DNA from 2 places in the Streptomyces sp. NPDC005963 genome. Region 1 is predicted to be linked to the other one. Evidence: riboswitches for the same ligand, from Rfam matches in the RefSeq annotation. Region 1 holds a riboswitch; the other holds the start of a gene.
The links. A riboswitch is a leader RNA that binds a small molecule or an ion and turns the genes downstream of it on or off. The one in region 1 is predicted to bind glycine.
Positions count from the first base shown of each region.

Region 2: it holds a riboswitch for glycine, as region 1 does, so the genes downstream of both, gcvP (aminomethyl-transferring glycine dehydrogenase) here and gcvT (glycine cleavage system aminomethyltransferase GcvT) in region 1, are expected to answer to the same signal.

Region 1 covers NZ_JBEXVD010000016.1:76,660-81,956, forward strand. Annotated here, with positions in the region: gene ABZ348_RS21460 (enhanced serine sensitivity protein SseB C-terminal domain-containing protein) at 178-963, opposite strand; gene ABZ348_RS21465 (enhanced serine sensitivity protein SseB) at 1,105-1,884, opposite strand; gene ABZ348_RS21470 (AAA family ATPase) at 2,131-2,811, opposite strand; glycine riboswitch at 3,035-3,130, shown strand; gene gcvT (glycine cleavage system aminomethyltransferase GcvT) at 3,278-4,402, shown strand; gene gcvH (glycine cleavage system protein GcvH) at 4,524-4,901, shown strand; gene glyA (serine hydroxymethyltransferase) at 4,974-5,297, shown strand, end outside.
Region 2 covers NZ_JBEXVD010000010.1:7,695-12,991, reverse strand. Annotated here, with positions in the region: gene gcvP (aminomethyl-transferring glycine dehydrogenase) at 1-1,512, opposite strand, end outside; glycine riboswitch at 1,692-1,788, opposite strand; gene ABZ348_RS16010 (PRC-barrel domain-containing protein) at 1,912-2,328, shown strand; partial or broken gene ABZ348_RS16005 (DNA polymerase IV) at 2,373-3,872, opposite strand; gene ABZ348_RS16000 (MerR family transcriptional regulator) at 3,946-4,542, opposite strand; gene ABZ348_RS15995 (bifunctional nuclease family protein) at 4,790-5,263, opposite strand.

The sequences.
Region 1 (5,297 bases):
GACGCCTCAAGCGGGCATCGAAGCGCCAAGAACCGAGGCGTTCCGCACAACTCGGAGGGACTTCAGGCCAGAGCGCTTCCGGAAGGCATGGGGCAAGGACGGCCACTCACCGGCTGTTGGACCCCGCACAAAGCCGACTGCACGGACCGCCATCCGCACGGACGTTCGGAATGTGCGTCAGCGGGACCGGGGCGGATAGCCGTAACCGGCGGGCGCCGGACCCGCGCCGTGGGCATCGCGGTCGTAGAAGGGCCGGGCATTGGCCCGCAGCCACATCGTCACCGGGTCGTACTCGTCGGACATGGCGACCGTCGACACCGGCAGACCGTCCGGCACCGCCGCGATCGACTGCTGCATCATCGCCCGCACCGCGTCCACCGACTGTCTGCTCGTGTCGTACAGATCGAGGCCGATGGCGAGATAGGGGGCGCCCAGCGCGGGCTGCACCCAGACCCGACGGAGCGAGCGGATGGGTGCCGTGCGGTGGGCGTTCTGGGAGAGCAGGGCGTAGAAGTGCGGGATCTCGACCGCGGGGTCGGAGAGCCGCAGCGGACCGGCGGGCATCCGATCGAGACCGGTGGCGATCCGCCGCAGATCGGGCCAGGGGATGCCGACGCCCCCGCCCGGGGCATGGGGGTTGAGCCAGATTCCCGCGCGGCCCGGATAGAGGGCGCGGGCGATGTCGATCCCTGCGACGACCTCGTGGGAGCGGTTCCAGCCGGAGACCGCCAGCTCCTGGGCCGAGGTGACACAGGGGGCATAGCCGACGCCGTCGATCTCCATGGAGCCGTACTGCGCGTCGTGGGAGCCCGGGGTGCCCTGCCACAGCAACATCCAGACCCGCCCCTGCGCGGGGTCGGCCAGTGCCTTCAGCAGTCCTTCGTACGCATCGAAGCGCCCCGGGATCACCTGGCGCAGCATGTGCTCGACGTGTCCGGCCGCCGCGGTGCCTGACGCGCTCACCCTGGTCCCCGCCCCTCATCTTCGACTGACGATCCGGCACGGCCTCCGCAACGGCGGGAGGCGGGGCCAGACGACCAGCTTAATCTGCCCCGCCGACAGTGACTTGACGACGGACCCGACCTAGACCGCGTCTGACCCGACCTAGTGGTCGTCCCGTCGGTAGAAGGGGCGCACCTTGGTCAGCATCCAGTCGACGACGGGGTCCTGGGTCGCGTCCAGCAGGACGAGGTTGACCGGCCAGCCGACCTGGACCCGACCGAGCGCCCGCCCCAGTGCGCCCAGGGGTGCGCTGTCGGTGGCTTCGAGCACGCCCGGAACGGCGAGTTGAACACCGATGAACAGGGAGGGCGGATCGCCCTCGACGGAGGCGAGCGCCCGCCGTGCGGTCAGGATGCCGCCCAGCGCATCGAACTCGGCGGCTGCCGCGGCCAGGAAGTCGACCGGGTCCTCCTGCCAGTCCGGTTCGAACAGCCGCACCCGGCCGCCCGAGGCCGGCCCGTCCAGATGCGTACGGCCGGTGCGACAGAGTTCGGCGACGGCGGGGGGCGGGAGGGGGGCGCCGACCGTGCCCCCGGGGTTGACGGCGATGCCCAACTGGGGCGCCAGTCCGCGGGCGAACTCCCGGGCGGGGGCGACCGTGAAGGACATGTGGTTGCCGACGCAGGTCAGGAACTGCTCTTCGGAGCTGAAGACGGGGACGAAGGCCGCGCCGTCCAATTCGATCGTGGGGAGGTCGAGGTCGTGGCTTTCCGGTGAACCGCCGTTCGGGAGGGGGACCCACAGCAGGCTGCGCCCGAGTACCTCGACCAGCCTCGCGCCCGCGCCGGGGTGGTCCAGGGAGGCGGCGAGGGTCTGCTCCAACTCGTTCGCCGGCCAGCCGCTGGCGTAGGGGTGCGGGTGTACGTGCTCTGGAATGCTCATCTGGCGGCTCTCTCCCCGGCTCGGCCGGTCATCCCACGGCTTGCCCTCAGACCCTAATGCCGAGCGGGCGCCGCGCTGACACCGTCCGGGGAGACGGCGGGAAGACAGAGGTCCGGGCCGGCCCGGGAATCCCGGCAGGAGGCGCACCCGTCCCGGCGTCGAACGCGGGCAGGGCCCACCACGATCCAGGGAGACGCGCCGACCACCGGCCCCACGCGTCGGACCCGGTGGCCCCCAGCACGCCGACTAGCCGGCCGCTCCCGTCGCCGTGAACTGCACCCTGGCCAGGCCCGCAGCGGCCGAACGGTCCAACAGGACCGCCGAGGTGCAGCCGCTCGGAAGCCTCCCGGACTCGGCATCGGCGATCAACCGGGAGGTCGCCCGCCGATGCCGGGCGAATGCGTATCCGGAGACACCCCGGCCGCGCTCCAACTGGCCCTGCCGGGCCACCTGTGGGGGCACGTCGAGGAGCACCAGGTGCAGGGCGCTGCCGCGCCGGCCCGCCTCCCGGGCCAACCAGCGCCGCACCCATGCCTGCGTACCGCAGTCGTGCACCACCACGCTCTCCCCGCTGCGCAGGGCGCGCCGCAGTCCCGCGTAGTGCGCGTAGCGGACGAAGGGGCGGTAGACCGCGTACGGCAGGAAGCGCGGCATCCGCAGTGCCCAGCGGTCCCGGGTGTCCTGCGAGTCGATGCGGCTTCCGCTGGCCGCGCGCCGGATCAGGGTCGACTTGCCGCTGCCGGGAAGGCCGGAAACGACCACCACGTCCCCCGCGGCGAAGATCAGGCTCCGGGGGCTGCGCCCTGCGCGGTCCCGCAGGTCCCGCAACACCGGCGTGGTCGCCCCCAGGCGTGGTCGGGCGGGCGCCTGTGGTCGGGCGGGCACCCCCGCCGTAGTGGCGTAGGCACTGGAGTGCTGCAACGTCATTACACCCTCCCCCATGTCAGTCACCACACACTTGCCCATGAAGCGTAAAGAAATGGTAATGGGAGGCAACTTATTTGCCGCTGAGCCGCGCCCCAAGACACGGCCGGGGATCGGACGATGGCCGAAGAACGCACCTCGACCACGGAAGATCCACGAGGTCCCCGCCCCCCCACCGGGCCGAGATGCGTGTAATGATGTGCCCGCCAACTGCATACCGGCCGTTCGAATCCACGCGGGAGAGTCCCGAGCACTGTGTGCCGGGCGCCGAAGGAGCAAGTTCCTCCCTTGAATCTCTCAGGCCCCGTACCGCGTGTGATGAGGCAGATCTGAAAAGCGGGCCGCCCCGGCGGCTCCACCCAAGGTGCAAGTCGTGACCACCTGAGTGCGTGGTCGTGACGAACCTCTCAGGTTCCGATGACAGATGGGGAGGACCGTCCTCGTCGGCCATGCCCTGGGAGCCCCGTCCATGAGCACTACCCCCCGTCGTACCGCCCTCGATGCACTGCATCGTTCGCTGGGCGCGACCATGACCGACTTCGCGGGCTGGGACATGCCCCTGCGGTACGCGAGCGAGCGCGACGAGCACAACGCCGTCCGCACCCGCGCCGGTCTCTTCGACCTCTCGCACATGGGCGAGATCACCGTGACGGGCCCCGGGGCCGCCGATCTGCTCGACCACGCGCTGGTCGGGAACATCGGCTCGGTCGCCGTCGGTCGCGCCCGCTACACCATGATCTGCCGCGAGGACGGCGGCATCCTCGACGACCTGATCGTCTACCGGCTCGGCGAGACCGAGTACCTGGTGGTCGCCAACGCCGGAAACGCCCAGGTCGTCCTGGACGCGATCACCGAGCGGGCCGCCGGCTTCGACGCGGCCGTGCGCGATGACCGGGACGCGTATGCGCTGCTCGCCATCCAGGGTCCGGAGTCCGCCCGCATCCTGAAGTCGGTCACCGACGCCGACCTCGACGGTCTGAAGTACTACGCGGGGCTGCCCGGTACGGTCGCCGGGCAGCCGGCGCTGATCGCGCGCACCGGCTACACCGGCGAGGACGGTTTCGAACTGTTCGTGGAGCCGCAGCACGCCGAGGCGCTGTGGCGGGCGCTGACCGAGGCCGGGGAGTCCGCCGGTCTGGTGCCCTGTGGTCTGTCCTGCCGCGACACCCTGCGCCTGGAGGCGGGGATGCCGCTGTACGGGCACGAGCTGACCGATGCGCTCACCCCCTTCGACGCCGGTCTCGGCCGGGTCGTGAAGTTCGAGAAGACCTCCAATGACGGGCGCTTCATCGGCCGTGAAGCCCTGGCCGCAGCCGCCGAACGCGCCGAGACGGCCCCTCCGCGCAAGCTCGTGGGTCTGATCGCCGAGGGCCGCCGGGTACCGCGCGCCGGCATGCAGGTGGTCGCGGACGGCCGGGTGATCGGCGAGGTGACCTCCGGGGCCCCCTCCCCCACCCTGGGCAAGCCCATCGCCATGGCCTATGTGGACGCCGCCCATGCGGCCCCCGGCACCACGGGCGTGGGCGTCGACATCCGCGGTACGCACGAGGCGTACGAGGTCGTCGCGCTGCCCTTCTACAAGCGCCAGAAGTGAGCGACGGAAGTAGCGTCGACAACACCCCCCGGGAGTCGCGAGGCACCCGGCACGTCCGCCGCCGTCTCGGCAGGTGGCCATCCGTTCACCAGCAGGTTCCGCGTACAGGAGAATCCTCGTCATGAGCAACCCCCAGCAGCTGCGCTACAGCAAGGAACACGAGTGGCTGTCGGCCGCCGAGGAAGGCGTGTCGACGATCGGCATCACCGAGTTCGCTGCCAATGCGCTCGGCGACGTCGTCTTCGCCCAGCTCCCGGAGGTGGGCTCCACGGTCACCGCGGGCGAGACCTGCGGCGAACTGGAGTCGACCAAGTCCGTCAGCGATCTGTACTCCCCGGTCTCGGGTGAGGTCACGGAGATCAACCAGAACGTCGTGGACGATCCTTCGCTGGTGAACACCGCGCCCTTCGAGGGCGGCTGGCTCTTCAAGGTGCGCGTCAGCGGTGAGCAGGACGATCTGCTCTCGGCCGACGAGTACGCCGCCTTCTCCAGCAGCTGACGGGGTCCGGCCGACCCGAGCGGTCGGCCGGCTCGCTCAGTCACCGACCACGACCCCGACAGGGACTTCGAGATGTCGCTTCTCAACACCCCTCTCCATGAGCTGGACCCGGACGTCGCCGCCGCCGTCGACGCCGAGCTCCACCGCCAGCAGTCGACCCTGGAAATGATCGCCTCGGAGAACTTCGCTCCGGTCGCGGTGATGGAGGCCCAGGGCTCGGTCCTCACCAACAAGTACGCCGAGGGCTACCCCGGCCGCCGCTACTACGGCGGCTGCGAGCACGTCGACGTCGTCGAGCAGATCGCGATCGACCGCATCAAGGAGCTCTTCGGCGCCGAGCACGCCAACGTGCAGCCCCACTCGGGCGCGCAGGCCAATGCGGCGGCGATGTTCGCG
Region 2 (5,297 bases), on a different contig from region 1:
GTCCAGGGCGTAGTCGCGGTCGGCGAGCCGACGCAGATAGCGCAGCATCGCGGTCTCGGAACGGTGCTGGTGGAAGACCGGGTGGGTGAGGAAGTCACTGCCGCGCAGCAGCGCCTGGGGCAGGGCTTCCGCGGTGACCGCGTCGAGGGCGTCGATGTCCGCCTCGACGCCGAAGGCGGCCCAGACGGCGACGATATTGCTGCGGGTGGTGGTCTCGTCGCAGGCGATGGAGACGTGGGAGTCGTCGACGAGGTGGAGGTTGACCCCGTCTTCGCGCGCCGCGGAGACGACCGCTCCGGCGCGACCCGGCACCCGTACGGTCAGGGTGTCGAAATAGCTGCCGTGGACGATCTCGACGCCGCCGGCCGTCAGCCCTTCGGCGAGGAGCGTGGCGTAGCGGTGGGTCCTGCGGGCGATCGCCCGCAGTCCGTCCGGGCCGTGGTACACCGCGTACATGCCGGCCATGACGGCCAGCAGCACCTGGGCGGTACAGATGTTGCTGGTGGCCTTCTCGCGGCGAATGTGCTGCTCACGGGTCTGGAGTGCGAGTCGGTACGCCTTGTTGCCGTCCGCGTCGACGGAGACTCCCACGAGGCGCCCGGGCAGGCTGCGCGCGAACTTCTCGCGTACGGCCATGTAGCCGGCGTGCGGTCCGCCGAAGCCCATGGGGACGCCGAAGCGCTGGGTGGTGCCGACGGCGATGTCGGCGCCGAGTTCGCCGGGCGGGGTGAGCAGCGTGAGGGCGAGGAGGTCGGCGGCGACGGTGACGATCGCGCCGAGGCCGTGGGCCTGCTCGATGACCGGCGCGAGGTCGCGCACGGCTCCGGACGCGCCCGGGTACTGGAGGAGTACGCCGAAGACGCCGCGCTCGGCGATGGCGGCGGGGATCCCGTCGCCGAGGTCTGCGGTGACGACCTCGACGCCGGTCGGCTCGGCACGGGTCTGGATCACCGCGAGGGTCTGGGGCAGGACATCGGTGTCGACCAGGAAGACACCGCCCTTGACCCTGCCGACCCGGCGGGCGAGGGACATGGCCTCGGCGGCTGCCGTGCCCTCGTCAAGGAGGGAGGCGCCGGAGGTGGGCAGACCCGTCAGATCGGCGACGGTGGTCTGGAAGTTCAGCAGGGCTTCGAGCCGCCCCTGGGAGATCTCGGGCTGGTACGGCGTGTACGCGGTGTACCAGGAGGGGTTCTCCATGACGTTACGGAGGATGACCGGCGGAGTGAAGGTGCCGTAGTAGCCGAGGCCGATCATCGGCGCCAGCACCTTGTTGCGCTCGGCGAGGGTGCGCAACTCGCTCAGCACCTCGGCCTCGGACCGCCCGTCGGGCAGGGCGAGCGCCTCCGTGCTCTTGATCACCTCGGGGACGGCTGCGGCGGTCAACTCGTCCAGCGAGCCGTATCCCACCTGCGCCAACATCTTGGCCTGGGCCTCTGAGTCCGGTCCGATGTGGCGCTGCTCGAAGGGGGTGCCTCGCTCCAGCTGGGCGAGCGGCGTGCGGTTGGCGGTCATGTAGGAGGCCTCCTGGTCTGACGCGACCTGCGAGGGGCATCACGAAGATGCCCTGGACGGCCTCCCCCTCTGTCATCTCAACCTGAGAGTTTCACCGGATCGCCGAACAGCAGCGTTCCGGCTTTCACCGTCGGTGAGAGCGGATGCCGTCCGACGCCCGCCCTGCTTTCCAGAGTGACCTCGTCCGTGCGGTACAGGTGCCTGAGAGATTCCGGGGAGGATTTGCTCCTTCGGCGCCACCGTCGTCCTTCCGGTGGACTCTCCCGCACGGGGTCAGCAGCCGCTAGTCAGCCTACCAGCGCGCCTTCTCGGCAATCGCTCAAGTGGCCGACACCGACTTTGTGCACTTTCGTATTTTTTAGCGGCTCATGCAGCAGTTTGCCAACATATGGAGGACTCGTGCAGACCGATATCGATCCGCGCAGCCTGATCGGCCGCAAGGCGTTTGACCGCAACGGTGCCAAGATCGGGACGGTGGACGAGGTGTACCTCGACGACGCCACCGGTGCACCCGAATGGGCGGCCGTACGCACCGGGCTCTTCAGCAGGGACGCCTTTGTCCCGCTGGAGCCGAGCACCTTCGCCGACGACGTCCTCCAGGTGCCCTACGAGCGGTCCCTGATCAAGGACGCACCGGATTTTGGTGTGGGCCGGCACCTCTCGCCCGAACAGGAGCTCCAGCTCTACCACCACTACGGGCTCGAACTCTCCTCGGCACCGGAGACACCCGCCGCCCCGTCCGATCCGGCCGGAGAGAAGCCCCCGCCCGATCGCTCATTCGGCCGTATCGCGGGCCGTGAGGACGAGGGGACCTGATCGGTTCGACCGGAGCCGCCCCGCTCGCCCGCCCGCCCGATGGCGACCAGGGGCAGGGGCTCGGCCTGCACCAGGTCCGGATCGTCCACCCGGAACGTACGGACGCGCCCCGGAGGCGAGCCCGGTTGCTCGAACCGCACGGTGACCCGGCCCAGACCACTCCCCTGCACCCATCCCGGCCCGTGCTCGGAGTGGTGCACATCGTGACCGGCCTGCCAGCGACGGTCGGCGAGCTCCTGCGTCGCCCGCACAGCCACCCCGGACTCTTCGGTCCCCCGAGGACCCGCGCCCTCGGCAGCTCCGCTCCCGGACGTCCCGCTCGCCGAACCACCAGAAGCCGACGACCCATCCGGCGGTACGGACGTGGCCGAACCCCCGCCCGACTGCTCGAAGGGCACCCGCCCCGTGCTGCTGGGGACCGTCGGCACCGGCGGCGCGTCGCTCTCCTCCCGTTCCCGCTCCTCCCGAGCGGTGGCCGCCTGGGCGAACAGATCCTCCTGGGTGTAGTCGGCGAGTCCGCTCACCCCCACCCCCAGCAGCCGCACCCCACCCGTCGTGTCCACCGCTTCCAGCAGACGGCCGGCCGCCTCCCGCACCACGGCCGGATCGTCGGTCGGTCCCCGTAGCGTCTCCGACCTGGTCAACGTGGAGAAGTCGTAGCGCCGGACCTTCAACACGATGGTGCGCCCTGAGTGCCCGGACGCTCTCAACCGCACCACACAGCGTTCGGCGAGCCTCTCCACCTCGGCCCTGATCCTGGTCCGGTCGTGCAGGTCCACGTCGAAGGTGTCCTCCACCGACACCGATTTGGCGTCCCTCTCGGCGACCACGGGTCGATCGTCGTGCCCCAGGGCCATCCGATGGAGTGCCGAACCGTGCGCCTTGCCCAGCAGCCGTACCAGTTCGTCCTCACCCGCCGCGGCGAGTTCGGAACAGATCGTGATCCCCGCCCGGCGCAGATGCTCACCGGTCGCCGGCCCGACCCCGGGCAGTGTCCGCACCGGCAGGGGGCCCAACAGCTCCCGCTCGGTGCCCGGCTCTATCAGGACCAGGCCGTTCGGTTTGGCCTGCTCCGAACCGATCTTCGCCAGCATCTTGGAGCCCGCGAGCCCCACCGATGAGGTCAGGCCCGTCGCCGCGAGGATGTCCGCGCGCAGTGACTCACCCGCCGCCCGTGCGGATCGAGAGTCGTCGGCGGTGCCCCCGGCCTCCAGATCGACGAACGCCTCGTCCAGGCTCAGCGGCTCCACCAGCGGGGACAGCCTCCCCAAGAGCTCCATGACCTGCTCGCTGACCGCACGGTAGAGGGAGAACCGGGGCACCAGATACGCGGCGTTCGGAGCGAGCCGCCGGGCGTACGCCATGGGCATCGCCGAGTGCACGCCGAAGCGGCGTGCTTCGTACGAAGCGGTGGCCACGACCCCGCGCGGCCCGAGCCCGCCGACGATCACGGGCTTTCCGCGCAGACTGGGCTTGGACGCCTGCTCCACTGCCGCATAGAAGGCGTCCATGTCGAGGTGGAGGATCGTCGGAACGGATCTCACATCTCCGATGCTGCCTCACGCCTGTGACAAAGGCGTCGGGCAGCACCGCAGCTCGCCGTCAGGGCGGGGCGATCTATACCGCCCGGTCCCGTCTGCGTCGGGCCAACTCGTCCATCGGATGGTTGCCGACGAGGGTCTCGCCCGTGTCGATCCGCTCACCGTGCAACTGTGACAGGGCCGTCTCGACGTCACGCCACACGACGCCCACGGCGATGCCGAAGATCCCCTGACCGCCCTGGAGGAGGTCGACGACCTCGTCCGGCGAAGAGCATTCGTAGACCGTCGCACCGTCGCTCATCAACGTCATGCGCTCCAGGTCGCCCACCCCGCGGGTACGCAGGTGGCGAACGGCGGCGCGGATGTTCTGGAGGGCCAAGCCCGTGTCCAGGAAACGCTTGACGATCTTGAGGGTGACCACGTCACGGAAGCTGTAGAGCCGCTGGGTGCCCGACCCGTGCGACGCCCGGACGCTGGGCTCGACCAGGCCGGTGCGCGCCCAGTAGTCGAGTTGTCGATAGGTGATGCCGGCCGCCGCGCACGCGGTCGGTCCCCGGTAGCCGATGGTCTCCGCCGATGACTCCGACGCGCTCTCCTGGAGCGGATACGGTCCGCTCTCCCCCAGACGTCGGCCGAGGGCGCCCCCAACCGCACCGTCGCCGCTACTTCTCACGCCGACCTCCTCCTTGACCTGCCCACTCGAAAGGTAGGCAGTCACCAGGGGTGCGTCAACGATCGCCACACTCGGCACGCCGAGTGATAATCACCCTGAGAGTGGTTTCCCATGCCCCAAATCGGGGAAAGGCTACCCGAATGGCCGCAAAACGCCGCGTCGACGTGCCCTCTGGGCCGAGGATCACGCGAGAAGCGCAGCAGACCTTGGCGGCGCCACTCATCGGCACACAGTCACCAACGAACCGTCACTGACTGTTGGTACCGAAGTCCTCCGGAGAGATCTGGTCGAGGAACTCGCGGAACTTCTCCACCTCGTCCTCCTGCTCATCGGGAATGGCGATCCCCGCATCGTCGAGCACACCGTCACTGCCGAAGATCGGCGTGCCGGTACGCAGGGCGAGCGCTATGGCGTCCGAAGGACGCGCGCTCACCTCGACTCCGCTGGCGAACACCAGCTCCGCATAGAAGACCCCTTCCCGCAGGTCGGTGATGCGGACCTCGGTCAGCTCCTGCCCCACCGCCTCCAGCACGTCCTTGAAGAGGTCGTGCGTCAGCGGCCTGGCAGGGGCCATGCCCTGCTGGGCAAAAGCAATGGCGGTCGCCTCCCCGGGACCGATCCAGATGGGGAGGTACCGATCGCCTCCCACTTCACGCAGGAGCACGATCGGTTGGTTGGAGGGCATTTCCACCCGGACACCCACAACGTCGAGCTCGTTCACACAGCAACCCTAGGACGTGCCCGACCCCTTTGGG